One region of the Salinivibrio sp. AR640 genome, then DNA from elsewhere that is predicted to be linked to it. Evidence: predicted binding sites of a transcription regulator. Region 1 holds the regulator's gene; each other region holds the start of a gene.

Region 1 (7,883 bases):
GGCAGGCGTATGCACCTGACGCAAAATCGCCACCATGCTCAGTCCAGATGCAGATTCACTGATAAACTCTACAGGCTGTGACTTCAGCTGCTGATAAAAACCATGACAGTGCACGGGATTATTGACCACGCCGGCTCCGACGGCAGCAACCATATTAAACCCTTCGCGCAGCTTCAACTCCGCGGATAGCCCGGCATCCTGGATCTGGGCCATGACCGAGGCCACGACCTCCGCCGTAAAGGCCAGTAAGATACGATACTGATCATCTTGATAATCCGTCGCCAGTGGTTGCACTTTCAGCTGAGAGAGGATACGGCTCAACTCTTGTTTAATTGCCTGAAAATCTTGCCCGCGGGCGACATCAAACTGCAATAGGCACACATCATCCAAAGATGTAATGATTTTTGCCCCGCGTCCGGTAGCCAGTACACGCTCTATATGGGTCGAGCCACTGTCGGGGGCCTGGGTACAACGTAAGGTCAGATCGGTCGCACTTTGCGCCACAGGCTGTAAAGTACGGCTATGAAGCACGGGCGCCGCCAAGCGTGCCAATTCGCCTGCTTCATCCAATCGGATTAAGGGTAACAAGCAAGCATTATCGACATGGCGTGGATCCGCGCTGTATACACCGGCAACATCACTCCATATAGTCACGCGGCGGACCCCCGCTAACGCACCGAGCACCGTGGCCGAATAATCTGACCCGTTACGCCCCAAAAGTACGGTTTCCCCAGCTTGATTTTGCGCCATAAACCCCGTAATAACGACGTGAGATTGCGTGTGCTGAGAAAGTTGCTGCCGTAACAGTGGCCATGATGCGCCGCGATCGACCTCAGGTTGAGCCGCACGTTCCGCGCGTAAACAGTGGCGCGAGTCCAACATCACCGCCTGACGACACTGCTGATTAAGCAGCGCAGCTAATAAACGCGCCGACCAAACCTCTCCGAACCCTTGCACATCGGCTTGTACGCTGTCGCTCAGCGCTGTCTCCCCGAGCGACGCGATCGTCGCGATGTCAGCAGATAAGGCATCAACCAACTGTTGTTTGTGATCACCGTTGATCAGATTTTCAATCAAGTCTTGCTGAAAGGCACGGACGCCTTGCAAGGTCTCATGCGCCAACCGGCCATCTTTGCCCAGTTGAGCGAGCCAAGCAATGAGCTGATTGGTCGTTTTCCCCGCCGCAGAGACCACAATTAAGTCGTGCGCCTTTGCATGCGCCGTCAGCACATCGACCACACGGCGATAACAATCTGGGCTCGCTAAACTGCTGCCACCAAATTTATGCAATTGGCGTTGTGATTCGGGGGCGGTGTCCATCGGTTGCGCGTGCATGGCGAGGTCTCTCTTGGTCTCAATAAATATCAATAAAGCGGCGTGCTATGACAGCAACACCTATAGCAATCGGTTTTACTGGTTAGCTAAATGGGCGAAGGCATGCGCCAAATCGGCCACTAAGTCTTCTGCGTCTTCTAGTCCAATAGAAAAACGCAACAACGTCCGGGTAATGCCAGCCTCGGCTTGCGCGTCATCACTCATCGCACGATGGGTCATTGACCCTGGATGCGTGACCAGACTTTCTACCCCGCCCAGCGACTCGGCAAGCGCAAATAAAGATAAGCCTTCAATAAAACGTGCGATCCCAGCGGAGTCCGTGTCCAGCTCGAGGCTGAGCATACTACCAAATCCAAACTGCTGACGGGCGGCAATCTCATGGCCTGGATGTGTCGCCAAACCGGGATAGTAGAGTTGCCGCACCGCAGGGACTGTTTGCAAATAGGTTAATACCGCTTGCGTATTTTGCTGATGTTGTTTAACCCGAGCGCCCAAGGTACGCAACCCTCGCAATGTCATATAACTGTCAAAGGCGTTGCCTGTCGCGCCCAAGCAGTTGCCCCACCACGCTAATGTTGCAGCCAATTCAGGCGTCTTCGCCACTACAGCGCCACCGACAATATCAGAGTGACCATTAATAAATTTAGTAGTGGAATGCACGATGATGTCCGCACCCAGTGAAAAAGGCTGTTGGAGTGCTGGCGATAAAAAGGTGTTATCGACCACCACCCATGCCCCCACTTGGTGGGCCTGTTGGCAGATTTTAGCAATATCGACCACACGCAATAGCGGATTAGAGGGTGTTTCAACTAACACCAGTTTCGGCTGTTTTGCCAGCGCAGCGGTTAACGCCTGGTGATCAGATTGATCGACAAAACTGACCTGCCAAATCCCTTGCTTGGCGCGTGACTCTAACAAGCGATAGGTACCACCATAACAGTCGTGCGGTGCAACAATATGATCCCCTGCATCCAGTAAAGACAACACCAAGTTAATGGCTGCCATCCCACAGTTGGTCACCACGGCACCGGCTCCGCCTTCCAGTTCCGTTAACGCTTGCTCTAACTGAGCTCGAGTTGGATTGCCCCCACGGGCATAATCATAAGTGGGAACGTCGCCAAAAGCAGGAAAACGATAGTTGGTTGATAAATACAAAGGCGGCACAACCGCATGATGTTGCGTGTCAGTGCCAATTCCTGTTCGAACGGCAATGGTGTCGGTTTTTTTACCTGTCATGGTTCATCCTTGCTCTTGTTGCGCTGGCACGGTTTACGTGATCCAGTCGTCATCATACTACTTTACCTCGGCGCTTTTGGGACGTCAACACTTCTAGACGTCTAAACACCTTTGCATGTGGCGGTTAATATAGCTAAAATCTCCGCAGCATCATTCTGGGTATTCCATAATCAAGATAGGTGAGACATGGCGCAGTGGAACGGCGATTACATTAATCCGTATGCCGAACATGGTAAAAAGAAAGAGCAGGTAAAGAAGATCACCGTCTCTATCCCACTTAAAGTATTAAAAATTCTTACTGATGAGCGCACTCGCCGTCAGGTTCATAACCTGCGTCATGCGACCAACAGTGAGCTATTGTGTGAGGCATTTTTACATGCCTATACCGGGCAGCCTCTGCCAACCGATGACGACATCCGTAAGGATAAACCCGATAGCATTCCTGCCGAGGCACGTCGGATCATGGAAGAGTTGGGTATTGAGTTTGACGACAGTGAATACTAAACAAAAAAACCGCCATCGGCGGTTTTTTTATGGTAAGACACTGTTTTCGACTTATAACATGTTCTACTTACAACATATTTTCTTTACAACATGTTTTCTTTACAACATATAGTTGTCTGGCATCTCAATACGGGCTACGCCGGTTTCGACGGCCGCAAGCGCCACGGCACGTGCTACCTTGGGCAGTAAACGGGCATCCATCGGCTTGGGAATGATGTAATCCGGGCCAAAACTGAGTGAAGACAAGCCCGCGGCATCTAAGACCGATTGTGGTACAGGCTCTTTCGCCAAACCACGAATCGCTTCAACGGCGGCCAACTTCATCGCATCATTAATCTCACTGGCACGCACATCTAATGCTCCCCGGAAAATAAACGGGAAACACAAGACGTTATTCACCTGATTCGGGTAATCCGAACGCCCCGTTCCAATGATCAGATCATCCCGGACTTGGTGCGCAACCTCTGGGTTAATTTCAGGATCTGGGTTTGAGCAGGCAAACACGACAGGCTTATCCGCCATCAGTTTTAATGCCTCAGGCGAGAGCAAATCCGGGCCTGATACGCCAACAAAGAGATCCGCACCTTCAATCACATCTTCGAGGGTACGCTTATCCGTGTTATTGGCAAACAGCTGCTTATACTTGTTAATGTCATCACGACGGGTGTGAATCACCCCTTTGCGATCCAGCATGTAAATCTTTTCGCGCTGGGCGCCACATTTAATCAATAGCTCCATACAGGCCACCGCAGCGGCACCCGCACCGAGACACACGATGGTGGCTTCACCAATATCTTTGCCTTGCAACTCGAGCGCGTTAAGCATCCCCGCAGCAGTGACAATCGCGGTACCATGTTGATCATCATGGAAGACAGGCACTTCACAGCGTTCAATCAGCTGCTTTTCGATCTCAAAACAATCTGGGGCTTTGATATCTTCAAGGTTGATACCGCCAAAGGTGTCAGCAATATTGGCTACGGTATCAACAAACTCATCGATGGTGCGGTGTTTAACTTCAATGTCGATCGAGTCCAAGCCGGCAAAACGCTTGAACAATAACGCTTTGCCTTCCATGACAGGCTTTGACGCCATCGGCCCTAAATTCCCTAACCCCAAAATCGCGGTGCCGTTTGAGATCACCGCAACCATATTGCCTTTACCGGTATAGCGATATACGGCATCCGCATCTTGGGCTATTTCACGCACAGGTTCAGCAACGCCTGGGCTGTAGGCGAGAGCAAGATCCGCCGCTGAATCAGCAGGCTTACTGAGTTCGACAGAGATTTTTCCGGGTGTAGGGTATGCATGATAATCCAGCGCTTGCTGGCGTTTATCGTCCGACATGTCGTTTTCCTAGTTATTATCGTGAAGGGGTAACCAATACCGGCAGGGAAGGATGACCGATATTAGCCAGACACTCTACAAACCACACAGGAAAGGTTTGTATAAGGGTAAAGATGGTAACGCAGCGGGGAAACGTCCACCAGTACTAACGCCGTATTCGCGATGATGCTCGGACCTGTTGTCCGAATACTAGGACGATACGATCAAAAAAAGGGACGCTGATGCGTCCCTTCTCTATATTCGGTCAATAGCTGCTTATTTTTTGCTGCTAAGGGCACCGAAACGTTTCTTAAAGCGATCAACACGGCCACCAGCATCAAGGATACGCTGCTTACCGGTGTAGAATGGGTGACATTTGTCACACACGTCTAGGTTGATGTTTTTACCTAGGGTTGTGCTGAACGCAAATTCGTTACCGCAAGAGCATTTTGCTGTGACGGCTTTGTACTCTGGATGGATACCAGCTTTCATAGGGATAACCTCATTTTAAAGGCCGTGTCGCTCTCCCGATCCTAAGCCGGGCACCACACGTCGTTAACAAATATTTTCTAAGGCGCGCAATTCTAATCAAGCCCCCTCGGTTTCGCAACTTTTTTGTGCAATCACCACGCCGCGTCACCGTACAACAAGGCTTTGCCAACCGAAGGCGAACCGTTACACTGAGCCCCCTTCTGGTCAATAAGATGTTGTGATGGAACAGTTTGCTCAGGTGGCCCTACCGGTCCCGTTAGCGAAAACTTTTGATTACCGAATCGGTGAGAATCAACATCCCATCATCGGTGGGCGGGTAAAAGTGCCCTTTGGCCGCCAGCACAAGGTTGGCATTGTCACCGGCTTATCCGCAACCGCCAGTGTGGACGCGAGCCAACTCAAGGTGCTCGATGCCGTATTGGATACCCAACCGGTTTGGACGCCCGGCGTCTATCATTTACTCCACTGGGCAAGCCGCTTTTATCATCATCCGCTAGGGGATGCGATGGGCGCTGTGATGCCAACCCTGCTTCGAAAAGGACGCCCTGCGGCATTACAACAGCAAAAATGGTGGCAAATTACCGAGTCAGGACAAAACCAACCCCTCTCGGGCCTGAGCCGTGCCCCTAAACAAGCTCGGGTGTTGCAGTTGCTCACACACGGCCCTGCCACCCATGCCGACTTGATCGAACAAGACATCGGCGCACCGGTGCTAAAAACCCTGGCCAAAAAAGGTTGGATAGCCCCCTACACACCACCGCTAAACGCTCAAGCCTGGCAACCGCATTTTGCCGTCACCGAAGACAAACCGGCACTCAACCATGAACAGGCGATGGCGGTTGCCACCATCAATGCCAATGACGGTTTTGCTTGTGCTTTACTCGAGGGGATCACCGGTTCAGGGAAGACAGAGGTCTACCTAAACGTGCTCGAACCTGTGCTTGCTCGCGGTGAACAAGCCTTAATTTTGGTACCAGAAATCGGCCTCACCCCACAAACCATTCGCCGGTTTGAGCGCCGCTTTCATGTCCCGGTAACCGTGATGCATTCAGGCTTAAATGATAACGATCGACTAAAAGCCTGGTTAGCCGCGCGCGAGAATCAAGCAGCAATCGTCATTGGTACACGGTCTGCCCTGTTCACGCCGATGGCTAATTTAGGCATTATCATTATTGACGAAGAGCATGACCCCTCGTATAAACAGCAAGATAGCTTTCGTTATCATGCCCGAGACTTAGCGGTTATGCGTGGTCATGAAGAAAAAGTGCCGGTGATACTCGGTTCTGCCACCCCCTCTTTGGAAAGCTTGCATAACGCAAAAACCGGTAAATATCAGTACCTCAAGCTGACTCAGCGTCCAGGTAATGCGGTGACCGCACGTCAGGGAATACTCGATATTAAGGGCCATTACCTCGACGCTGGATTATCCGCGCCGTTGATCGCCGAAATGCGCCAGCACCTACAACAAGGCAATCAGGTCATGTTGTTTTTAAATCGCCGTGGCTATGCGCCCGCCATGATGTGCCACGAGTGTGGCTGGCTCGCGAATTGTCAACGTTGTGATGCTTACTATACCCTTCACCAGCAACAGCAAGAATTGCGTTGTCATCATTGTGGCCACCAAAAACCCGTTCCGCACCAGTGTCACGATTGTGGCTCCACCCAGTTAATCAGTGTCGGCGTGGGCACCGAGCAGCTTGAAAGCCAGTTGGGCGAGCTCTTTCCTGAATATAAAACCGTGCGTATTGATCGCGACAATACCCGCCGTAAGGGCAGCTTGGAAACCTACCTTAATGGCATAGAAAAGGGCGAATATCAGATCCTACTGGGCACACAAATGCTCGCTAAGGGCCATCATTTTCCCAATGTCACCCTAGTGGCGTTAGTTGATGTCGACGGTGCCTTGTTTAGTAATGACTTTCGCGCGCCTGAACGGTTGGCGCAACTGATGGTGCAAGTCGCCGGCCGCGCCGGTCGCGCCAGCAAGCCAGGGACGGTGCTATTACAAACGCACCATCCCGAGCACAGCCTGATCCAATCGCTGGTACACAAAGGCTATCAAGCCTTTGCGGAGTCGGCGCTCACTGAACGCCGCCAAGCTTGGCTTCCGCCCTATACGTTCTTAAGTTTATTTCGCGCCGAAGGCCATGAAGAAAACAGTGTGCAGCAGTTTTTACAACAAGTACGTCAAACGCTCGCTGCCTCCCCCATTCAACACGATGAAAGCCATGTCATGGGCCCTATGCCCGCAGCGATGGCCAAACGCGCGGGCCGTTATCGCTGGCAATTATTAATCCAAGCCCCAAGTCGAAAAGTGATGCAGCAGTGGCTAACGGTGGCTCTTCCTGCAATCCATCAATTACCCCTTTCGCGCAAAGTACGTTGGTCTTTAGATGTCGAGCCGCAAGACCTTTCTTAATACTCCCTTGCCGTAAGTCGACACAAGTCACACTTTCATTGCAATAAGTGTTAGCTTGTCCGTATTTAAATTGGACAAGCATAGGTAAAATAGGGCCGCAATTGGCTAAGAAAACAGGTCAGATGAGCTAATAACTGTTTGATCTCACAATATAGATAACAAGAGGACTGTCATTATGGCGACAATGAAGGACGTTGCCCACATTGCCGGTGTATCCACAGCAACGGTATCGCGCGCGCTGATGAACCCAGAGAAGGTGTCAGCCAGCACGCGTAAAAAAGTTGAACATGCTGTGGTTGAAGCTGGTTATTCCCCTAATTCACTTGCGCGTAACTTGCGTCGCAATGAATCAAAAACCATCGTCGCTATTGTACCGGACATTTGTGATCCCTACTTCAGTGAGATTATTCGCGGCATTGAAGAAGCCGCCATGGAACATGGCTACCTAGTTCTACTGGGTGACAGTGCCCAGCAACACCACCGTGAAAATTCATTCGTCAATCTGGTGTTTACTAAACAAGCGGATGGCATGCTGCTGCTTGGCTCCGACGTCCCTTTTGATGTCAGCAAGCCT
Region 2 (7,883 bases), on a different contig from region 1:
TGATTCTGGTCGGCGAGCTACGAGACTTAGAGACGATAAGCTTAGCATTGACGGCCGCAGAAACTGGCCATTTAGTCTTTGCCACGTTACATACCGCGAGTGCGGCGAAAAGCGTTGACCGGATTATCGATGTGTTTCCAGGGAGTGATAAGCCCTTGGTTCGCTCTATGTTGTCTGCCTCTTTGCAGGCGGTAGTATCGCAGCAGCTCGTCAAAAACACCCAGGGCCGACGGGTCGCTGCGTATGAAATTATGAAAGCCACCCCTGCGATTGCTAACCTTATCCGTGAAGACAAGGTGGCGCAGATGACCTCCATGATGCAAACAGGCGTCGCTCAGGGGATGCAAACTATGGAGCAGGCGATAACACGGCTGACCGACCAAGGGGTTATTCCGAGGCGTGAAACGGCTCAGCATATTGGCGCTCAAACCAGCTTTCAATAATCACAACGGCTGACTGGGCGTCGACAGCTCCTTTACCTAAGGCTTTGTAGCCGCCTTGTTCAAAAAGTGCTGCGCGGGCTTCGCGTGTTGATAGGCGCTCATCATGTAACGAGACCGGGAAACCAAAGCGCCCATGTAAGCGATTGGCAAATTTTTTCGCTCTGGGTGTAATGGTATCGAGAGGTTCACCTTGTAAATCTAATGGCAGCCCAACCACTAAATAATCAGGTTGCCATTCTTTTAATAGGGCATCAATGTCATCCCAGTTAGGAATACCATCGCGCGCTTTCAAAGCGCATAAAGGGCGAGCGGTGCCGGTTAACGACTGACCGATGGCAACGCCAATGCTTTTTACCCCGTAATCAAAACCCATCACGGTTTGTGCGTTCATGCGTGTCCTACTTGTGAAGAAAGGTTGGCGGCGTCAATGCCGAGTTGGTCGAGCGCTTTTTGCCAACGTTGGTGAACAGGGGTATCAAAAATTACGCTGGGATCGGCCTCCAGGGTGAGCCAACTATTTTCGGCTAACTCTTGTTCAAGCTGTCCGGCCTCCCAGCCTGCATAACCCAAGGCCACCAAAAATTGCTCTGGCTGTTGCTCGGTCCCGAGAATCGATAAGATATCTTTTGAGGTGGTCACGGCTAATTGATCCGATACGGGCACACTGGTGCCATACGAACAATTGGCCGGATGCAGCACAAATCCTCGATCTTCAGACACCGGCCCGCCAAATAAAACGGATTGAGTCAGACTTTCGGTTGTATTGGAAAGCGGCACGTCGCGCTCTACCTCAATTTGGTCCAGCATTTTACCCACGGACAAGTTAATAGGGTGATTGATCATTAACCCCATGGCGCCGTCATGATTATGCTCACACACGTAGATAACACCCTGTTGAAAACGGCTATCGGCCATGCTCGGCATTGCGATTAAAAAATGATTTTTCAGATCCATATCGCCGTCTCCTGTTCGTACGCTTACGTTGAGTATGCGCAAAATATGTGTATTTAGGCAATCATAGAGGCGCAATGCGCCTCATTTTTTATTTGCAGCGTTGGGCGATCGCTTCCATCAAGATGTCGCCTACGGAAATATCATACGCGGCGTCAATTTCACGAATACAGGTCGGACTGGTGACATTGATTTCTGTGAGCTTATCGCCGATCACATCGAGTCCAACGAAGATCAGCCCTTTTTCTTTCAATGTCGGTGCGACTGCACGTGCAATTGCCCAATCCGTCTCCGATAAAGGACGTGCTTCACCACGGCCACCGGCGGCGAGATTACCGCGCGTTTCACCTTCTGCTGGAATGCGGGCCAAACAGTAGGGCACCGGTTCGCCGTCAACAATTAAGATGCGCTTATCACCATTGCTGATGTCAGGGACGAAGGTTTGTGCCATGCAAAAACGTTGGCCATGCTCAGTAAGGGTCTCAATGATCACACCAATATTCGGATCACCTTGTTTGACCCGGAAAATAGAGGCGCCCCCCATGCCATCGAGCGGCTTCAAAATAACATCACCGTGCTGGGCTTGGAATGCACGAATCTCGTCGGCACGTCGTGTCACTAAGGTGGTGGGTGTGTGTTCAGGGAACCAAGCGGTATAGAGTTTCTCGTTACAGTCACGGAGGCTTTGCGGTTTGTTCACAATTAAAACACCGGCTTCTTCTGCGCGCTCTAGCATGTAGGTCGCATAGATATACTCGGTATCAAAGGGGGGATCTTTTCGCATCAAGATCGCATCAAACGCGCGCAGCGGTAGGGTTTGTGTTTGGTGTACTTGATACCAATTGTTAGGATCATCCATGACACTCACTGTTTGGGTGCGAGCACTCGGTTCACCCTGCAGCATCGACATATCATTCATCGAAATAGTATGTATTTCCCAGCCGCGTTGTTGTGCCGCCAACATCATGGCAAACGTGGAGTCTTTTTTTACACTGATGGCCTCAATGGGATCCATCACTACACCTATTTTCATCATGTCTCTCCTGTTTGCCGTTAACCCAGGTCGCCAAAACGGACTTGTAGCGCGGTAATGGCTGTCAGCGCCGCCGTTTCTGTGCGTAAGACCCGAGGGCCCAATAAAATTTCTTCAAAACCACGATCACGTGTCATCGCTATTTCTTCTTCTGACAATCCGCCTTCTGGCCCAATCAGCAAACGCAGCTTAGAAGGGGCTTGAGGAAGTGTATTGAGAGAATACGGTGCGCGAGGATGAAGGTTGAGTTTCAGTCCATCAAATGCCTGTTGGCACCAAGTGTCTAGGTTGATCACGGGATTCACGGTGGGGACGATATTGCGCCCACTTTGCTCGCAGGCGCCAATGGCTATTTTTTGCCATTGTTGGCGTTTTTTCTCCAGTCGATCAGCATTGATCTTGACCCCACATCGCGCCGATAAAAGTGGCGTAATGGTATTTACCCCTAACTCAACCGATTTTTGTACGGTAAATTCCATTTTCTCACCACGAGAAATAACCTGTCCCAGTTCAAAATCTAGTGGCGATTCAACACCGACCTCTTCGCGGGCTGAGATGGTTGCGGTGACGTGTTTCTTACTGATTTGCGTCAAGGTCGCTGGGAATTGTGCCCCAGAACCATCAAAAAGCAGAATTGGTTGCTCTGCTTGCATTCTTAATACGCGGCCTAGATGATTCGCCGCTTCATCGCTTAAGGTCACCGTGCCTTGAGACGGTAAAGGCGCCGGGTGATAAATTCGAGGAATTCGCATGGTGTTCGCTTTCCATTATCAATCAGCCTCCAGTGTAACATGGCTACCGGTGGCAATAGGTGATGTGTTAATCGGGAACGTGTCAATAATATGGGGACGGTGAACGGAAAAGCAAATGGCTAATGTTTTTCGCTAACCGGCGTCAGTATCTGTTGGCACTGTTTGCACCGATAGGTTGCCTGGCCGCGCAGAACTTTATGATGACGGCGTATCGTTAAGGCCACTGGCCCACAACGGCACTGGTACGAGAAGGTTTTCCCTTGTACCGCTGTAATATCAAGCTGGTGGGTCGTGTTTGCTGGAACATGAAACAAGTTAGTCATTAGGTCGCGCCATTCCGGACCATGAGGTTTGACACGCCCATGCAGCGCGAACGTGACTAAATGACAGACTTCATGCGGGATCACTTCATGAAAAAAAGCGTCGGCGTGCTGCTGGAGCAATACCGGATTAAACCTTAATCGCCATTCTGTCGGATGCGCGGTGCCTGCGGCGCGCCCTCGTAACGTAAAGCCAATTGTTGGATAAATCAGTTGGCGATCTAGTTGTCGATTGGCACGATCAATACAGGCGTGAACCTGGTCGGTGACCGATTGTATCAAGGTGTTAGAAAGAGAAGGCATAGGTGTCGACTCACACTGCGATCAAAAAAGGGAAGCGAACGCTTCCCTTTGTAAAAAGCGAATCAGGCCAGATTAACCAAGCTTGGCAAATTCACGCAATAGGTCTGCTTTGTCGGTTTTCTCCCATGGGAAAATTTCACGACCAAAATGGCCATATGCAGCAGTTTGCTTATAAATAGGTTGCAGTAAGTCGAGCATTTCTTGTAGGCCATACGGACGTAGATCGAAGTGCTCACGAACGGCTTTAATAATCACCTCTGGCGCCACTTTTTCAGTGCCAAAGGTTTCGACCATGATAGACGTTGGCTCGGCCACACCAATGGCGTACGACAATTGAATCTCACAGCGGTCAGCAAGGCCAGCTGCGACGATGTTTTTCGCTACATAACGTGCGGCGTAGGCGGCAGAACGATCCACTTTTGATGGATCTTTGCCTGAGAATGCCCCGCCACCGTGACGGGCTGCGCCACCGTAGGTATCCACGATAATTTTACGGCCGGTTAAACCACAGTCTCCCATCGGGCCACCAATCACAAAGCGACCTGTTGGATTAATAAAGAATTTGGTCTCTTTGGTGAGCCATTCTGCAGGCAGAACCGGTTTGATAATTTCTTCCATGACCGCTTCGCGGAGATCGTCGGTTGAAATGCTGTCGCCATGCTGTGTTGACAGCACCACGGCGTCAATGCCCGCAATCTTGCCGTTGTCGTAGGCGAAAGTGACCTGGCTTTTTGCATCAGGACGTAGCCAATCTAAGGTGCCATCTTTACGCACTTGCGCTTGGCGCTCAACCAAACGGTGTGAGTAAGTAATAGGGGCTGGCATCAGTACATTGGTTTCATTGGTGGCAAAACCAAACATAATCCCTTGATCGCCCGCACCTTGATCTTTGGGATCAGCGCGGTCAACGCCTTGGTTTATATCAGGCGATTGCTTGCCAATGGTGTTCAATACTGCACAAGAATTGGCATCAAAACCCATATCGGAATGGACGTAACCAATATCGCGTACCGTTTGGCGAGTGAGCTCTTCAATATCAACCCAGGCTGAGGTCGTCACTTCCCCGCCTACCATGACCATTCCGGTCTTCACGTAGGTTTCGCAGGCAACGCGCGCTTTGGGATCTTGCTCAAGAATGGCATCCAAGACCGCATCAGAAATCTGATCGGCGATTTTATCAGGATGGCCTTCAGAGACGGACTCTGAGGTAAACAGGTGCTTAGCCATGTGACACTCTCATTGGTTATCAAGAATACCGACGATACGTAGCGAGTTGTCTCGCCGATCATCTCAGATGTTTTAACTTCTAGACGTCTATTTTATTCGCAAATACGATAAACGCAAGTCAGTTAATGCATCAGGGGGCCTCTCTAGGTATAGCAAAGGCGAGCCGTATCGTATTGTCCTAAGTAACGGCTTGAGGCGATCTTGCGGGTTGCCAGCCGGTTGGAGCCGCTTCTTGCAGCCAATGTTTGAGTGACTCGACACGCAGAGGAAGGCGGCCAGCACTGCAATAAAGATGTAATGGGACCGGCGCTGAGTGCCATTGCGCTAAACACCGTATAATTTTATCAGGGTGGTGTTTCTGATAGCCAGCTGCACTCCAAGTCGGCAGAAGTCCGACACCTTGTCCATTTGCAATCGCATCTAACTGGATCGCTATCATGTCGCAATTGAAACGGCTAGGCATGGCGCTTAAATGGTAGGTGTTATCGTGATTATGGAGCGTCAACCCTTGCCGCCGAAGGGCAAAAACATCCAGCCATGGATGGCCGTCCAAAGCGCTTGGATGCATAAAAGGGCCGTGTTGTGCCACGTAGTGTGGTGCAGCATAAATACCATATTGCCAAGTGCCTAGCTTATGAGCTCGACAGTTCATCGGCAGTATAATATCGCCCGCCCAAATAATCAGATCCGCAGACTGGATACGCGCTGGGCTGACGTCACTCGTTAATGTAATGGAAACCTTGGGGTGTTTCGCTAAAAAGGCATTTATCGATGGCCCTGCCCATCCACGCATCATGCCTGGGTGGCAAATCACGTCAATTGGCCCTTGAAGGTGATTATTTAACCCTTGGATCGCTTCTTCACTTTCCTCGACCAAATCGAGAATTTGTTGGCAGTAACGGGAGAATATCTCGCCTGCTTTGGTTAACACTAGCCGGTTTCCTTGCCGTTGTGTCAGTGACTGCCCCATATCTGTCTCGAGCTGCGCTAAACGACGACTGAGAGTTGATTTGGGCTGTCCCAGTGCTTTCGCGGCCGCCGTTAGGCTTTGATGTTGGCATAAAGCAACAAATGCACGAATAGAGGAGAAGTCCTGCATAATCGTCCTTTTTGATTCCGTTGAAAGTCCACACCTGTCGTTTGGTGACTATGACGTCGTTCTATCACTGGAACGAAGTGTTCCTGTTTTGCCACTAGTTGTTCTGACTTAGATGTGAATAATTATCATATAACAAACGATAATCATTATCACAGAATGGAGTTGATTATGTCCAGTTGTCTTCGTCCCTGCGTACTTGGGATGGTTTTAGCCGGTATCCCCTTAAGTGCCATTCATGCGGCTGAAGCGGTCGATCAAAATACTGAAACCATGGTCATCACGGCCTCAGGATTTGAGCAAGCCACAGCAAAGGCGCCAGCAAGTATCAGTGTGATTAGCCGTGACCAACTAGAAGGTCGTTATTATCGAGATGTCACGGATGCCCTAAAACGCATCCCTGGCGTGGTCGTGACAGGCGGTGGCGATACCACGGATATAAGCATTCGCGGTATGGGGTCAAAATATACCTTGATGCTGGTGGATGGAAAGCGTACCACCAGTCGAGAAACACGCCCAAACAGCGACGGACCCGGCATTGAACAAGGTTGGCTGCCGCCTTTGCAAGCGATTGAGCGTATTGAGGTGATTCGCGGGCCGATGTCGACATTGTATGGCTCTGATGCCATTGGTGGGGTAATTAACATTATTACGCGTCGTAACCAGCAAGAGTGGCACGGTAACGTGCAGCTGAGTACGTTATTACAAGAAAAACGCGCATCAGGCGATGAACAAAGTGCCAACTTTTACCTTTCTGGCGCCCTAAGCGATAAACTGGGTATGAAGGTATCGGGCCAAACGGTTCAACGTCAAGAAGACGACATTACTTTCGGTTACGAGGATAAATCTTTACGCAGCCTATCAACCTCGTTGACCTATGATGCCAGCGATTTTCAACAATGGACCCTGGACCTAGGCGCGAGCTCGCAAGAGCGCAATGGCCAAATGGGTAAAACCGTGCCGACCGATGATAGCCAGTGTCGAGGCAGTTGTGAAAACAGCAATAATGAATATCGGCGACAATCGGTAGCGCTCGGCCATGAAGGGCATTGGACGTGGGGCTGGTCAGACTCACACCTACAGCACGAGCAAAGCCGCAATAAAAGTCGTGAGATGACGATTAACAACACCGAGTTTAAAACCCGTCTGATCCGTGATTTTGACACACACACTTTGACGGTTGGCGGCTCGGTGACCCATGCCGAACTGGAAGACTTTTCCTCTAATCAAGCATCGAGCCAAACTGAAATTGACAATACTCAGGCCGCCTTGTTTGTGGAGGATGAATGGCGAGTGATTGACCCATTTAGCGTGACGCTAGGCTTACGCGTTGATCATGATGAAAACTATGATTATCACGCCAGTCCACGCCTGTATGGTGTTTATCAGCTCACCGATAGCTGGATAGTGAAGGGTGGGGTCGCGACCGGATTCCGTTCACCACAACTGCGAGAAATTGCGCCGAATTGGGCGCAAGTGAGTCGTGGCGGTAATATCTATGGTAACGCCGACCTGGAACCTGAAACGTCTGTGAACTCAGAAGTGAGTATTAACTATCAAGGCGACACCGGAGTCAGTGGCTCGTTAACAGTATTCCATAATGACTTTAAAGATAAGATCACCCGTGTGACTTGTCCCGCGTCAACTTGTCCACCTACTGTCTATACAGGCAAAGACCAAGACGATAAGAAAGTGACAAAAACTAAACCGTCCACTACTCGGATTAACGTTGATGAAGCGGTTACTCAGGGGGTTGAA
Region 3 (7,883 bases), on a different contig from region 1:
GTTACCTTGGCTGACAATTAAAAAGCGGTTAAAGAAAAAGCAGGTGTTGATGCACCTGCTTTTTTTTGATCTTGGCTAAGGGCGTTGGTTAGCTGTTTTTACGCTCTTCACCCAAGCATGCCGCCGCGGTAAATACTACGTCGGTTGAGCTATTCAGGCCCGTTTCGGCAGAGTCTTGTAAAACACCGATAGTAAAGCCAATGCCAACCACTTGCATGGCAATCTCTTGTGGAATACCAAACAAATTACACGCGAGTGGGATCAACAATAGGGAGCCGCCAGCAACCCCCGACGCGCCGCACGCAGATACCGCGGCCACCACACTCAACAGCACAGCCGTGGCGATATCCACTTGGATACCGAGTGTATGAACAGCAGCCAGGGTTAATACGGTAATGGTGATCGCCGCGCCTCCCATATTGATGGTGGCACCGAGTGGGATAGAGACAGAATAAGTATCTTCATCCAAATCAAGGCGGCGGCATAGCTGCATATTTACTGGAATGTTGGCTGCAGAGCTACGGGTGAAGAAAGCGGTGAGACCGCTCTCACGCAGGCAGCGAAAAACAAGGGGATAGGGATTTTGACGCGTTTTGATATACACAATCAGCGGATTTACCACCAAGGCGATGGTTGCCATACTGCCGAGTAGCACCCCCAAAAGGTGTAAATACCCCATCAAAGCATCAAAGCCACTTTTCGCTAACGTGCTTGCTACTAAGCCAAAAATACCCAAAGGCGCAAACCGGATCACAAAGCGGACGATCATCGATACCCCCTCGGATACATCCGAGAAGACACGTTTGGTTTCGTTCGACGCATGATGAAGAGCAATACCTAAGCCAATCGCCCAAGCCAAAATACCAATATAGTTACCACTCATCAACGCGTTAACAGGGTTGTCAACGATATTGAAAAGTAGCGTACTTAATACCTGGCTAATACCCTCTGGCGGCGTAATGCTAGCATCCGTCGCAGCAAACTCGAGGGTAGTCGGGAACAAAAAACTCATGGTCACCGCGGTCAATGAAGCCGCAAGGGTGCCGATAAGATAAAGCCCAATAATGGGGCGCATGTTGGCCCGTTGGCCTTGTTTCTGGTTAGCAATGGACGCTGCCACTAAAACGAAAACCAAAATGGGTGCGACGGCCTTCAATGCGCTGACAAAAAGTTGTCCGAGCAATCCGGCTGTGCCAGCAAGCTCGGGGGATAGATAGGCTAAAACACCACCGGCAAGAATACCGATGAGTATTTGAAGTACCAGCGAGTTACCTCGACTGACACTGGCGAGTTGTGTTTGACTCATGTGACTCTCACTTCACTGTGTTTATTATCAATGGCTGTTAATGAATCGTTAGAAGTGACGAATTAAACCAGTTAAATTCACCCTATGTAAAGGGAAAATTGTTACTTTGAACTAGTTAGGTAGGACTGAAGTGGCGAGTTATGATTAATGAGAGGTTTATTTAGTGTAATTATTCTGTTATCGCTGCAGAATAAATGGTGATAATTCTAGGTCTAGCCGAGCAAATACGTGGATTTAGGCGGCCATCTAGCATAAAAAAAGGCGACCATAGCGGTCGCCGAAGGATAACAACTAGCACAGAAATTTTTAGTAAATCGCATGTCCCACGGTATTGAGCAACTTACTCACGCCTTTTGTGAAGTAGAGAGGAGCATCTGCAATGGTATAGCAAAGGCAACCTTCTTTTGTGTATGGCGTATGATGGTGACGGCTATCGAGTAAAATAAAGTCACCTGGCACATACTGACCACTTTCATCTTCAAAGGTACCGTCCAACAAAAGGGTTAACTCATAGCCCTTGTGAGTGTGCGCAGGCACTGAACCGCCTTCATCGATATGAAGAAAACTGGCTCGCGTTGCCCCTTCGTCAAGATTAAGTCGCGCACGTTGAACTTTACCAAAGGATGCCCAATTTGAATCGCCGAATCGTTGCAGCGCCCGGGGTAAGGCATATGTTTTTTCACCGACAGTGATTTGTGTTGCGCGCGCTTCAGGTTGTTCCGCGCCAGATTGCGTCAGCGCATCGGCATCGTTGGCAGCCGCTTGTTCAAAAATGGCGGATAGCATTTCATCTTCGGCATTGTGATCCCACTCATTTACCATCAACGCTTCGTCGCCGACTGTTTCTTGATCAAACGCCACTGATGCAAGCTTTTCTTCTGCAGTGGCCACGTAAGCTTGGCACTCCTGGCAAAGTTCAACATGAGCAGACAACGCAATCGCCATCGAAGTCGGCAATTTGCCAGCAGCAAAAGCATCCAGTAAATCGGTCGATGGGTGATACTTAATCATTGTTTTACCTCCAGGTGATTGCGAAGCTTTTCTAGACCTAAACGCAATCGGGACTTGACGGTGCCCAATGGCACATTTAATTGTTCTGACAACTCTTGATGAGTCAATTGCTTGAGATAAACCCCTCTAACCACCTGCTGCTGGACCGCGGGTAACTCGTCAATAAAACTGAGAAGCTCTTGGTCCATCATGTACTGAGCACCGGAATCTGTTTCGTTGTCCTGTTGCCCTGACTCGAGAATGGGCCAGATATCATCGCTAAAGTTGTCTTCGCGATTCGATTGCACCTTGCGGAGCATATCGAAGCTTAAGTTACGCATGATAGTGAATACCCATGTCGTCGCCGCGCCTTTGTCAGAATTATACAAGTGGGCTTTGCGCCATACCACTAGCATGGTTTCTTGTACTAATTCCATTGCTTGGCCGTCAGCTCTTAAATGTTTTGAACCATAAGCGCGTATCTTAGGGCCAAAAAATCGGAACAAACGTTCGAACGCTATGCGGTCGCGGTCTTCTGCAACTTTTGCTAATAATTCAGACAACTCTTCCTTCGTCACGTCAGTCATGTTGGCACGCGTGTCCCGTCTGGAAATGGTGGTCTCAGTATACATGGTTTGTGGCGCAGTCATAGTTGAGTCCTATCTGTCGTAGCCGTCCATCTCGCTTCCAATACGAGGCTTAAAACAATTGGATCACTCGACTTCTTGCTCGAGAAGCTGACTGATAAATTGCTTCGCCTCTTCTGCCGATTCTTGCGCGATAAACCATTGTTTTTGCGCGTTAGAAAGCGGCAAAATTTCTAACCAGCGTTGGCAACTCCAGGTTAAGTCTTCGAAATACGGCGCCTCATACTGCTCAGCATGATCCGGGTGGGCAGCGAAGACATTTTTAAGTCCTGCGGCAATACGCATTTTTTCTTCATTTTCTTCTTGGTCAATAAACTCGTCATGTGGCCAGTCATTCAGTGCCTGTATCTCGCCCACCCAGAGCTTGTCGGCTTCTTGCTCTGTCGATTGAATTTTTACCCGTTGACGACCTGCAATGGTAATGCCTAATAAACCATCGGGTAGTGTTTCAAAATCGACAATGTCCACCAGTGTGCCATATCGATATAAACGTTTACCTTGCATCATCGCCAGCACGAATCCCTGTTGATTCGCCGAGCATTCACGGACCAAGCGCAAATAGCGAGGTTCAAAAATGCGCAGCTTAGCTCTGCCCCCGGGTAGTAAGAACAAGGGTAGAGGAAACAGCTTCGTCATATCTACGCCTCCTTATTGATTCAACATGCCTGCCACTACGCGACTAGGGTTGGATACGATCAAGACAGAGACTGCATTACCACAATCAGGTTGACATCATTATAAGCTGTGGCATTCTGGACGTCTAAACATCTACTTTTCTAAGGGAATCGGAATGACGTTAAAGCGACCAGGATTTTGGATTGCGTCAGTGTTACTGGCGTTGATTATCAGCGGCTGCTCAGATCAGCCAGAAACGATAAAGATTGGTGCGACTGTCGGTCCCCATGCGCAAGTCGTAGAAGCGGTTGCGAAACAGGCTGAAACAGAAGGAATTCATGTCGAAGTGGTGGAATTTTCGGATTACATCTCTCCGAATGCCGGTCTGGCAGATGGCAGTCTTGATTTAAATAGTTACCAACATCAGCCGTTTCTCGATAACTTTAATCAAAACCATGATAGTGAATTGGTCTCGATTGGGCGTTCCATCCTTATGCGGATGGGGATTTACTCAGACAAAGTACAGCGCGTGGACGATTTACCCCAAGGCGCACAAATTGCGATCCCTAACGATCCGACCAACGCCGGGCGCGCTTTGCTATTACTGCAAGACGCAGGGCTGATCACCTTGGCCGATAACGTTGGCTTTCAAGCGACGCTACAAGATGTTACCGCTAATCCCAAGCAGCTCGATTTTGTCGAAGTAGAAGCGGCACAATTGCCTCGCAGCCTACAAGATGTCGATGCTGCTGCAATTACCATGAACTATGTGATGTCATCAGGGCTTAATCCAAGTGATCAAGGTATTTTCTTAGAATCGAAAGACGCACCGCTCGCGGTGATGGTCGTGGCAGCGCGGGCAGAGGATAAAGATAATCCGACCTATCAGCGTTTGTTGGCGCTATTTCAATCAGAGGCAACACGTACGTTTCTACAAAAAACCTTTGATGGCACGATCGAACCGGCTTTCTAGTTTTTAAAACCGGCCAGCGATAGCTGGCCATTGATATACATTCTCAATCATTGTTTACCATTCAGGGAGTTATTGCGTTAACATGCCTCTCAGCTTGTGGTTTTAGCATTCGCTAAAGTCACAGTTTCCTCGCTCGCCTAACACACAGAACGCATAGGAATTGAGATGCAATCGGCTACTCGTCCATTTAATTGGTCGCCCGTATTGCTGGCATGCTTAACGGTCAGTATCGGGCAATTCAGCATGGGATTGGTTTTTCCATCATTACCTTGGATCGCTCGTGATTTCAATCTCAGCATGGACGATGTCCAACTGCTTATTTCCGCTTACCTGCTCGGGTTTGGCCCGTCACAATTTATCTATGGCCCCATTTCGGATGCACTCGGACGCCGCCGCGTGCTATTAGCCGGTGTCTTGCTTTCACTGGTTGGGTTGACCGTGATGGTTACCTTTAGCGCCAGTTTTACCGGGTTGGTGATTGGCCGCTGTATTCAGGGGATGGGCACGGGGTGTTGTGCTGTCCTCTCGCGAGCCTTTACCCGTGACTCGTATTCGGGGGATCAGCTTCCTCAAGCCATGTCATACCTGATCATGGTCGCCTCATTTACGCCCATTGTGGCTCCTGTGATTGGTGGCTTTGTTAACCATAACTTAGGCTGGTTGGCGATCTTTATTTTATTGATGGTTTATACCAGCTTGGTGTGGTGCGTGCTCTTTTTCTTATTTAAAGAGAGTATGCATACGCGATCGCCATTGCCTAAGATAAAAGTGATCCTTGGTCGTTATGGCGCACTGTTAAAAACGCCCTACTTTCTTTATTTCGCCAGTATCAGCTGGTTGAACTTCACCTTGGTGATCACCACGGTGTCACTGATGCCATTTTTAATGCAAGAGCGCATCGGTATGACATCGGATCAATATGCCTTGTGGGCGCTCATTCCTACTTGCGGGTTACTGCTGGGCAGCACGCTGGTGTCGCGCATTCGGCCGCGTTTGGGTACTAAGCGTATGCTGCTAATGGCACCGGTGATGCAGCTCATCTCAGCGATATGGCTATGGTTTACCCCCATGGATCCCTTGCTGCTGATGATAGGGCAGTTTTTTATGGTGTTTGGCAACGGGATTGCGCTGCCGTGCTCCCAGTCGCAGGTGATGCAGCCTTACTCTAACCAAGCCGGCACCGTCGCTGCGCTCTCCGGTGGTGGACAGATGATCATTTCTGCGTTGATGAGTATGGCGCTATTGAGCTTGGGGGTTAGCGAAGCATGGCACCTTGGTGTGGTGGTTGGCGTCTTTGCGCTGCTCTCCGTTCATAATATCTTCCGTGGCTTCGCAGCACCGAAAGTCAACGTCGCCAATGGCACCATCTGACGGAATACAGAATACATAAAGAGCCGATGCAAGCGCGATCTGCTCTCTTCTGTACTCCGCAAGCGAAGCGCTCTGTATTCAAAAATCCTGAATATCGCGTAGGTCGGCATAAGCGCCAGCACGATGCCAATCATTATCACGATGTGTGCCGCGCGCCCGTTGCACGGCGCCATCGGACATCGGTGTTAAATTTGGCATCGATCGTGACAGGCGCCCAGGCGACATAGTGCATAGTGGTTGACATATTACCGGGGCTTGTGTCACCTACGCCAATGGCACCATCGGCGTTAAAGTACGCGTAGGTCGGCATAAGCGCCAGCACGATGCCAATCATTATCACGATGTGTGCCGCGCGCCATCCGACATCGAAGCCAAATATTGACGCCGATCGTGACAGGCGCCCTGCAACAGGCGCCCTATCTACTCACCAAAAAACTGCTTAATTGCGGTGATCATCCCTTGGGTGAGTTGGTGAAGTTGGTCGTCGCGGATGCAATAGGGTGGCATCACATACACCAGTTTACCGAACGGGCGAACCCAAATGCCTTGGGCGGTCATTAAAGGCTGAATATCGGCCAGATTCACCGGGTCGGTCAGCTCTATCACGCCAATTGCGCCAAGCACACGCACGTCCGCCACACATTCCAATGCGCGAGCAGGCGCTAAGCCAGTTTTCAGCTGTTGCTCGATGTGCGCGACGGTCTGCGGCCAATTGCTTTCCAGCAAGGTATCAATGCTGGCACAGGCCACGGCACAGGCGAGTGGGTTGCCCATAAAGGTGGGGCCGTGCATAAAACAGCCTGCATCACCGCCACAGACAGTATCGGCCACATGGCGGGTGGTTAGCGTGGCAGCTAAGGTCATGTAGCCGCCGGTCAGTGCTTTACCGACGCAGAGTATATCTGGGCTGATCCCCGCGTGGTCGCAGGCAAATAGTTTTCCAGTTCGGCCAAATCCGGTGGCAATTTCATCCACAATCAGCAGTACATCAAATTCGTCGCACAAGGCGCGCACTTGACGCAAATATTCGGGATGATAAAAGCGCATACCGCCTGCGCCTTGCACGATGGGCTCTAAGATCACCGCGGCCAGTTGGCCGTGATGGGTGGCGAGTGCGTCGCGCATCGGGTGTATGTCGTTAGGGTTCCACTCACCGTCAAAGCGGCTTTGTGGGGAGGGCACAAAATGATGCTGAGGCAGAAACCCTTTGTAGAGTTTGTGCATCGAATTATCAGGATCCGTCACCGACATGGCGGCGAACGTGTCGCCATGATAGCCATGACGCAAGGTCAAAAACTGTGCGCGTGACTCACCGCGCCCCTGCCAATATTGCATCGCTATTTTAAGCGCTACTTCTACTGATACAGATCCTGAATCGGCCAAAAACACTTGCGTGAGCGGCGCGGGTGAATGCGCGACCAAGCGCTCACAAAGCGATACCGCGGGCTGGTGGGTGAGACCGCCAAACATCACATGCGACATGTTATCAATTTGCTGATGCGCCGCGGCGTTCAAAGCAGGATGGTTGTAGCCGTGAATGGCTGCCCACCATGATGACATGCCATCAATCAGAACGGTGCCATCCTCAAGATGTAGCTCCGCGCCGCTTGCGTGTGAGACAGGTAAGCAAGGCAAAGGATCGAGCGTTGAAGTGTAGGGATGCCAGATATGTTCACGGTCAAAATGGGTGTTTATGCTCATAAATGCGTCAGGTGTAAACTAGTGTGATCTCGTTGTGTTGACAGGTTAACGTCTGTGGGTAGACTAGCCAAGCATTAAAACGACAACAACGGGGAAAACCGCGTGGAAATAAGACACAACTGGACCGCACAGGACGTGCAAGCATTGTTCGATAAACCCTTTATGGATTTGCTGTTTGACGCGCAGCAAGTGCATCGTGAATATCATCCTGCCAATCAAGTGCAAGTCAGCACGCTGTTATCGATCAAAACTGGCGCGTGTCCAGAAGATTGCAAATATT
Region 4 (7,883 bases), on a different contig from region 1:
TTCAATAATTTCAATGTTTTTCGGGTTTTCAACGATATCGAGCTTGGTAGCGCTGATGCCAGCACCTTCTTTGAGTTTTAGGATGCCTTGCTGCTCAAGCAGTAGTAATGAACGGCCTAGGCTAGCAGGGTTATTCGGCACGGCAATTTGCCCGTCTTCTGGGAGATCGGCCACGCTATCTAACTTATAAGAATAGGCCGCAATCGGATACACAAAGGTGTTGCCAGCAATCGCAAACTCGTAGCCGCGATCTTTGATTTGCGCATCTAAGTAAGGCTTGTGCTGAAAAGCATTCACATCAACCGATCCATCGTCGAGTGCCGCGTTGGGCGACACATAATCGGTAAAGGTGATCAGCTCAACGTCGAGGCCTAACTTCTTGGCTTCTTTTACTGCGTGCTCGGCCACTTGTGCTTCTTCGCCTGCCATCACGCCCACGGTGATGCTGTTGGCATCGCTAGCGGCTTGCTCTTTTTCTCCGCACCCAGTGAGTAGGAGTGTGGAGGCGAGGCCTAAGGTGGTTAAAAGTGTTTTAATGGTGGTCTTCATTGTCTGTCTCCCTTGATAAAATTGTCCGTCGTTTACGGTAAGTGTTGTGTCTTATTATCGGTGATCGGTTCGGCGTACCAAGTAATCGCCTAAAGATTGTATGGCTTGTACCAGCACGACTAGCATGACAACGGTGATCAGCATAACCGTGGTATCAAAGCGCTGGTAGCCGTAGCGGATACCGACATCGCCTAGGCCGCCACCGCCCACGGCTCCAGCCATAGCAGAGTAGCTGACGAGGGTGACCAAGGTAATGGTTGCGCCATTAATAATGCCAGGTAGCGCTTCGGGTACGAGTACTTTATAGATAATTTGCAATGGGGTAGCGCCCATGGCTTTGGCTGCTTCTTCTAGTCCCGGTGGCAGCTCTAAAAGCGCCGCTTCGACCAGACGTGCAACGAAAGGGATGGCGCCCACTGTCAGCGGGACAATTGCTGCCGCTGTTCCAATCGAGGTGCCGACGAGCAGGCGGGTAAAGGGAATAATCGCAACCAACAAGATAATAAAGGGGATCGAGCGACCAATATTCACCACCGCGCCGAGCGCTTGATTAAACTTGGGTTGCGCTAGCAGCCCCCCTTTTTTGGTGACGTGTAGCATCACACCTAATGGGATCCCAATGGCAAAGCCTATCAGGCCGGAGGCAAAGACCATATACAGAGTTTGACCTGTGGCTTCGGCAAGCAAGTTAAGCAGGGCGTTGTTTTCGTTGACCCAATTTATAAGTTGATCAATCAACATAGCCAAGTACCTCCGTGTTGACATGGTGCTGGTTGAGATAGTGGATGGCGTCTTCGACCGCTTTTTTCGGGCCCATAATCTCTGCCAGTAATAAGCCGAATTTGACGCCGCCAGCGTAGTCGATATCAGAGCTTAAAATGCTGATGTCGATATCAAACAGCCTTGATATTTGACTGATCAATGGATCATCCACGGTAGCGCCGGTAAATTCTAGGCGCACCAAGGGGTAGCTGCCGTCAAAGTAGGTTTCTTTTAAGCGTTGGGCATAGTCATAAGGCACCGATAAATCCAAGGTTGAGCGGATAAATTGTTTCGCTAAGTCGGATTTTGGATGGGCAAAAATGTCGCCCACTGGGCCAGATTCGACCAATTCACCGTCACCAATAATGGCAACGTCGTGACAAATGCGCTTCACCACGTCCATTTCGTGGGTGATCAATAAAATGGTCAGGTTGAGCTTTTCATTAATGGTTTGTAGCAGTGACAAAATCGATTGTGTCGTAGCAGGATCCAGTGCGCTAGTGGCTTCATCACACAATAATACGTCTGGGCTTGGCGCCAGTGCGCGGGCAATCGCGACACGTTGTTTTTGTCCGCCACTGAGGCTAGCCGGATAGACATGACGCTTATCGGCTAAACCAACTAAATCGAGTAACTCGGTGACTCGGGTTTCGATCGCGTCACTGCTCGCGCCGCTCAGTTCAAGCGGTAGAGCGATGTTGTCGAAGACCGATCGCGATGACAGTAGGTTAAAGTGTTGGAAAATCATCCCGATTTGACGGCGAGCTTGGGTTAGATCGCGATTGGATAACGCGGTGAGGTTAACGCCTCCTACCTTTACCGTGCCGCTGGTTGGGCGCTCGAGCAGGTTAACCATTCGGATCAGCGTACTTTTGCCGGCACCAGAGGCACCGATCACACCAAATACTTTTCCTTTCGGGATAAATAAGTTGATGTCGTTAAGGGCATGAATTCGGCGCTCCCCGAGTTCGAATACCTTGTTGAGTTTGGATATCTCAATCATCACATGTCCTTGGCGATAAATTTGATCACAGCCGACTGACTCAGCGGTCTATCCCGCGCTCTTGCTGTCGTTCTGGTTATTGATGCTATGAGTTAGGTAAAATGAAGTCAATGGATATTTTTACTTCTGGACGTCTAAATGGCAATAAGGCTAATCAGTTGGTTATAAATAAAACAGTCAACGAGATCTCAAGCATGCTTGATCTCATCGACTAAAGCGTGTTCACTAATAGCCTTTCTAACCCTTTGTTCTGATTAAGTGATATGCCAACTGCCTTGATTGATACCACGATGTTGACGCTATTTATTCCCACCTTCTTTTTTGTGTCAATCACACCGGGAATGTGTATGACACTATCCATGACCCTGGGGATGACTATCGGAGTTAAGCGTAGCCTACATATGATGTGGGGCGAGCTCATTGGCGTCGGCCTTGTGGCGATTGCGTCAGTGGTAGGGGTGGCGGCCGTGATGCTGAACTATCCTAGCGTGTTTCAGGTGTTTAAGTATGTGGGGGGCGCGTATCTGGCGTATCTCGGCGTACAAATGTGGCGATCGCGTGGCAAAATGGCAATCCCAAAGGAAGAGACGTCGGCGCCGAATGATATCTCTGCGTTATCGTTGGCGGCACAAGGTTTTGTCACTGCGATAGCCAACCCGAAAGGCTGGGCCTTTATGATCTCACTGTTGCCGCCGTTTATTAACCCTGCGATCTCATTGCCCAGCCAGCTGAGCGTGCTGGTGTTGATCATTCTTTGCACGGAATTCAGTTGTTTAATGTTGTATGCCAGCGGTGGGCGCACCTTACGTCAGTTTTTGCAGCAAAAGGGTAATGTGCAATTGCTGAACCGAATCGCCGGCACCTTGATGATCGGCGTCGGCTTTTGGCTGGCGTTGGGGTAATTAACGGCCGTGATGGTGTGTAATCACTCTGCAAAATAGTGCTTTGGCGGTCGCTAAAATCGCATCCGGGAAGTCATAGTCAGGGTTGTGCAGCTGTGGGTGGTACTCGCCGCTGCCAATGCCAAATAATGCGCCGGGCCAGCGGGCGAGAAATTCGGCGACATCTTCTGACCAACGCATAGGCTCCTTAAGCCAGTGAACCTCTAACCCCAGCGATTGCGCCGCGTTGACCACGGTTTGGTTATGCGCTGTGCTGTTTTCGGCGGCAATAAACGGCTCGTGCCAACTTAGATCCACGGTTAATTTTGCTCGGTCGGCGATAGCGTTTACGTGATCGACTAACCGGGTTTGCATGGCATGAAACGTGGCGTTGTCGTCGCTGCGTAGGGTCGCCATTACGGTGGCCTCGCCGGGCGCAACGCCAAACGCGGGGTCGCCAAGTTGGGCGTGAACTAGCGTCACTAAGCTGAACGTGGAAGGATAAGCGTCAGGAAGTTGTGTAAGCATACGCATCACGTCACTCATGGCGTTTGCCGGGCTGACCCCGCGCTCTGGGTAAGCGGCATGGGAGGTTTTGCCGTGCAACCGAATCGCAACACCGGTTGAGGCGCAGGCAAAGGTGCTTGGGCGCACCACTATCTGATGTTGGGCAAAGCCTGGCAGATTATGAAAGGCATAAACATTGTCGATGTGGCGGGTTACTAAAAGCGGATCGGCACACAGACGTGCCGCACCTTCGCCGGTTTCTTCAGCAGGCTGAAAAGCGAGAATGACAGTCCCCTGTTTAGGGGGTGTTTGGCATAGCTCGGCAGCGACGGCAAGCAAGGCGGCAGCATGGCCATCGTGACCGCAGGCATGCATGATGCCATCGTGACAGGATGCATAATCAAGTTGGGTGTGTTCGTGAATGGGTAACGCATCAAAGTCGGCGCGTAACAAGGTGGTTGGCCCTGGCTCGCGACCTGCAATGTCTACCACAATACCGTGACCGCCCACGTCGGTATGGGGGGTGAGACCAAAGTCGCGCAGTTGGGCAGCAATGGTGCGCGCACTTTGCGCTTCGTGATTCGACAGTTCAGGGTATTGGTGCAGGGCATGCCTAAACGCTAAGGGATCAAAATCAATCGCCATCATCGACTCCAAAACAAGGATGGAAAGGCTATGCTAGATCGCTTTGGGGCGTCACGTTGTGAAGTTAAACGCAAAAAAAAGCCAGCAACATGTGCTGGCTTTTGCTCTTTCTGGGCTGAGCGTGGGTTACGCTTGGCCGTTGTCTTCGGCTTGCTTAGCCTGAATCGCTGTCAGTGCCACGGTATAGACAATATCGTCAACCAAGGCGCCACGTGACAGATCGTTCACTGGCTTACGCATGCCTTGCAGCATTGGACCGATAGAGACCAGCTCAGCAGAACGCTGTACTGCTTTGTATGTGGTATTACCTGTGTTCAAGTCTGGGAAGACGAACACGGTGGCTTTACCGGCAACAGGCGAATCTGGCGCTTTTGATTTCGCGACATTTTCCATGATAGCGGCGTCGTACTGCAGTGGGCCATCGATGATCAGATCAGGACGCTTCTCTTGGGCAAGACGGGTGGCTTCGCGGACTTTATCCACGTCTGCCCCTTTGCCTGAGCTACCGGTCGAGTAAGAGATCATCGCTACGCGAGGTTCAATACCGAATGCCGCGGCAGAATCGGCAGATTGGATCGCGATTTCAGCCAGTTGTTCAGCATTTGGATCCGGGTTAATCGCACAGTCACCGTATACCAGCACTTGCTCAGGCAGCAGCATAAAGAATACTGATGAGACCAAAGAAGCATTCGGTGCGGTTTTGATGATTTGCAGCGGTGGACGGATGGTGTTAGCGGTGGTGTGAACCGCGCCCGATACTAGTCCATCCACTTCGTTTGCTTCTAGCATCATGGTACCCAGTACCACGGTATCTTCGAGGTGCTCTTGGGCAATGACCTCGGTAATACCTTTGCTCTTACGCAGCTCGACCAAGCGTGCCACGTATTTATCGCGTGCTTTTACCGGATCGATAATTTCGACGCCAGCGCCCAAGGTGACACCTTGCTGATCGGCAACGCGTTTGATTTCTTCTGGGTTACCCAAAAGCACACACTCGGCAATTTTACGCTCGGCACAGATAGCGGCGGCCTTGATGGTGCGTGGCTCGTCACCTTCGGGTAGCACAATGCGCTTAGCGGCTCGACGTGCAAACTCGGTCAGCTGATAACGGAATGCGGGTGGACTGAGGCGACGTTCGCGGTTCGACCCTGAGCTGAGTGATTCAATCCAGTTGCCATCAATGTGGCCAGCAACGTGGTCGTTCACAAACTCAACACGGGCTTTATCGTCAGCCGGCACTTCAAGGCTAAAGCTTTGCAGATTGAGCGACGTCTGCCAGGTGTTACCTGCAGTGGTAAATACCGGAAGGCCGGTTTCAAACGCGCGGTCACACAGGGCTTTTAACTGATCAGGGATGGCATAACCACCTGTCAGCAACAAGGCACCGATTTCTACGCCGTTCATCGCAGCTAGACACGCGGCGACGATCACGTCAGGGCGGTCAGCCGAAGTCACGAGCAAGGAGCCTGGGCGGAAGTGTTCAACCATATTAGGGATTGAACGCGCACAGAAGGTAATGCTCTTGATGCGACGTGAGTGAATTTCGCCTTCGTTGATAATGGTGGCGTTCAAGTGCTTGGCCATATCGCTAGCACGGGTCGCGATCAGGTCGATTTTCCATGGCACACAACCCAGTACACGGATTGGGCTGGAGTTGAAAATCTGCATCACTTCAACGTTAGTTGGACGTGCGCCGTCCGCTTCGTCAAAGATTTCTGACAGGTCAGGGCGCGTACGACCTGCATCATCAACAGGCGCGTTAAGCTTGTTGATGATCACACCTGAAATGTTGCCGTTTTTGCTGCCACCAAAGTTGGTGCAGGCAAACTCGATACGCTCTTTAAGCTGGGCAGGGTTGTCAGTGCCTGGGGTGGTCACAAACACGATTTCTGCATCCAGTGTTTTCGCGATCTCGTAGTTGATCTGGTTCGCGAAGGGGTGGTTACGTGTGGTGACCAAGCCTTCGACGAGCGCAACTTCTGCGTTTTCAGTGGCACGAGTAAAGCGCGCGAGCACTTCTTCGAGCAGCACATCTTCTTGATCCGAGCGCAGCAGGTTTTCGGCTTGGTTCATTGACATCGATTCGGCGACTCTCATATCACTGTTGGCGTGAATGATTTCCGTCGTCAGATCGGTGACGTCAGTGTCGCTACCGTGATGTGGCTGAGCAATCGGTTTAAAAAATGAGACGCGGACGCCTTTACGCTCCATCGCTCGCATGACGCCAAGGCTGACACTTGTCAGGCCGACGCCGGAGCCGATTGGAATTAGCATAATAGTACGGGACACGTTGACTTCCTCTTACTATCTGGTTGGCGTGCCGGATGGTCCGGCACGAATACAAAAACGGCTGAGTGGAATCAGCCGTTGGAAATGGTCTTACAGGCCAGTTAGGCGCGCAGTGTCTTGCGCAATCACCAACTCTTCGTTGGTTGAAATCACCATCGCAGGCACGCGGCTTGCGTCGGTAGTGATCACGCCTTCGCCGCCAAAGCGGGCTTTCAGGTTGCGCTCTTTGTCGACCTCAACACCCAGCAGAGCTAGGCGCTCGAGTACTAATTCGCGGATTGGGCCTGAGTTCTCACCGATGCCGCCGGTGAAGACAATTGCGTCCAGGCGGCCGTCGAGGGTCGCGGTGTAGCTGGCTACGTACTTGGCAAGACGGTGGCAGAACACGTTCATTGCACGTGTTGCTTCTTCTTTCTCGCCGTAGTTATCTTCAACAAAGCGGCAGTCAGAGGTCACTTCGGTCAAGCCTTGCAGGCCAGACTCTTTGGTAAGCATGGTGTTGATTTGCTCAACGCTATAACCGAGTGCATCGTGCAGGTGGAAGATAATCGCTGGGTCTAGGTCACCAGAGCGGGTGCCCATAACCAAGCCTTCCAATGGGGTCATGCCCATTGAAGTATCGACCGATTTGCCGTTTTTAATCGCACATACTGACGCACCGTTACCAAGGTGGCAGTTGATGATGTTCACTTCGTCGACAGGCTTGCCAAGTTGCTCAGCGGCCGCGTTGGCGATAAAGAAGTGAGAGGTACCATGCATGCCGTAGCGACGAATGCCGTGCTCTTTATAAAGATTATAAGGCAGCGCATACAGATAAGCTTCTTCTGGCATGGTTTGGTGATACGCGGTATCGAAAACAGCGACATTTTTCAGCGCAGGGAAGGCTTTTTTCGCCGCCTCAATGCCAACGATATGTGCTGGGTTGTGCAATGGCGCGAAGCTCGCTGCATCGTGGATCCCTTTGAGCACCTCGTCCGTAATCAATGCTGACTGGGTAAAATGCTCACCGCCATGAACAACGCGGTGACCGATAGCACCCAAGTTCTCGGCCAGTTCAGGCTTCGAGGCCAGAATTGTGTCTACAATGAAGGTGAGGGCTTCAGTGTGCGCGGCGCCGTTGCCCAGTTGGGCTTCATGCTTACCGTCCATTTTCCACTTAATGCGGGCTTCTGGAAGGTTAAGGCATTCGGCAAGACCGGTAAGATGCTCATCGCCTGATTGTGCGTCGACAATGGCGAACTTCAAAG

What was found. Region 1 encodes MetJ, which represses methionine synthesis genes. Its sites were predicted from a motif close to TTAGACNTNTANANGTCTAA; they were not measured.
Region 2: metK (methionine adenosyltransferase) is a predicted target of MetJ. The motif match lies at 5,101-5,120, and genes of this name have one in related genera.
Region 3: BZG75_RS06795 (MetQ/NlpA family ABC transporter substrate-binding protein) is a predicted target of MetJ. The motif match lies at 3,696-3,715, and genes of this name have one in related genera.
Region 4: metN (methionine ABC transporter ATP-binding protein MetN) is a predicted target of MetJ. The motif match lies at 2,433-2,452, and genes of this name have one in related genera.

What each region holds. Positions count from the first base shown of each region.
Region 1 is NZ_MUFD01000028.1:29,208-37,090, reverse strand. Features, by position in the region: gene BZG75_RS12990 (bifunctional aspartate kinase/homoserine dehydrogenase II) at 1-1,335, opposite strand, end outside; gene metB (cystathionine gamma-synthase) at 1,411-2,571, opposite strand; gene metJ (met regulon transcriptional regulator MetJ) at 2,758-3,075, shown strand; gene BZG75_RS12975 (malic enzyme-like NAD(P)-binding protein) at 3,175-4,419, opposite strand; gene rpmE (50S ribosomal protein L31) at 4,675-4,890, opposite strand; gene priA (primosomal protein N') at 5,111-7,309, shown strand; gene cytR (DNA-binding transcriptional regulator CytR) at 7,461-7,883, shown strand, end outside.
Region 2 is NZ_MUFD01000015.1:63,568-71,450, reverse strand. Features, by position in the region: gene BZG75_RS09265 (type IV pilus twitching motility protein PilT) at 1-443, shown strand, start outside; gene ruvX (Holliday junction resolvase RuvX) at 388-834, opposite strand; gene BZG75_RS09255 (YqgE/AlgH family protein) at 831-1,397, opposite strand; gene gshB (glutathione synthase) at 1,486-2,430, opposite strand; gene rsmE (16S rRNA (uracil(1498)-N(3))-methyltransferase) at 2,448-3,179, opposite strand; gene BZG75_RS09240 (SprT family zinc-dependent metalloprotease) at 3,299-3,802, opposite strand; gene metK (methionine adenosyltransferase) at 3,875-5,029, opposite strand; gene BZG75_RS09230 (LysR family transcriptional regulator) at 5,208-6,128, opposite strand; gene BZG75_RS09225 (ligand-gated channel protein) at 6,297-7,883, shown strand, end outside.
Region 3 is NZ_MUFD01000009.1:70,957-78,839, forward strand. Features, by position in the region: gene sstT (serine/threonine transporter SstT) at 89-1,306, opposite strand; gene BZG75_RS06780 (ChrR family anti-sigma-E factor) at 1,613-2,317, opposite strand; gene BZG75_RS06785 (sigma-70 family RNA polymerase sigma factor) at 2,314-2,883, opposite strand; gene BZG75_RS06790 (LON peptidase substrate-binding domain-containing protein) at 3,010-3,579, opposite strand; gene BZG75_RS06795 (MetQ/NlpA family ABC transporter substrate-binding protein) at 3,734-4,531, shown strand; gene BZG75_RS06800 (multidrug effflux MFS transporter) at 4,697-5,902, shown strand; gene bioA (adenosylmethionine--8-amino-7-oxononanoate transaminase) at 6,323-7,597, opposite strand; gene bioB (biotin synthase BioB) at 7,706-7,883, shown strand, end outside.
Region 4 is NZ_MUFD01000001.1:233,298-241,180, reverse strand. Features, by position in the region: gene metQ (methionine ABC transporter substrate-binding lipoprotein MetQ) at 1-549, opposite strand, end outside; gene BZG75_RS01065 (methionine ABC transporter permease) at 604-1,290, opposite strand; gene metN (methionine ABC transporter ATP-binding protein MetN) at 1,280-2,314, opposite strand; gene BZG75_RS01055 (LysE family translocator) at 2,578-3,216, shown strand; gene BZG75_RS01050 (amidohydrolase) at 3,217-4,347, opposite strand; gene pta (phosphate acetyltransferase) at 4,474-6,621, opposite strand; gene BZG75_RS01040 (acetate kinase) at 6,727-7,883, opposite strand, start outside.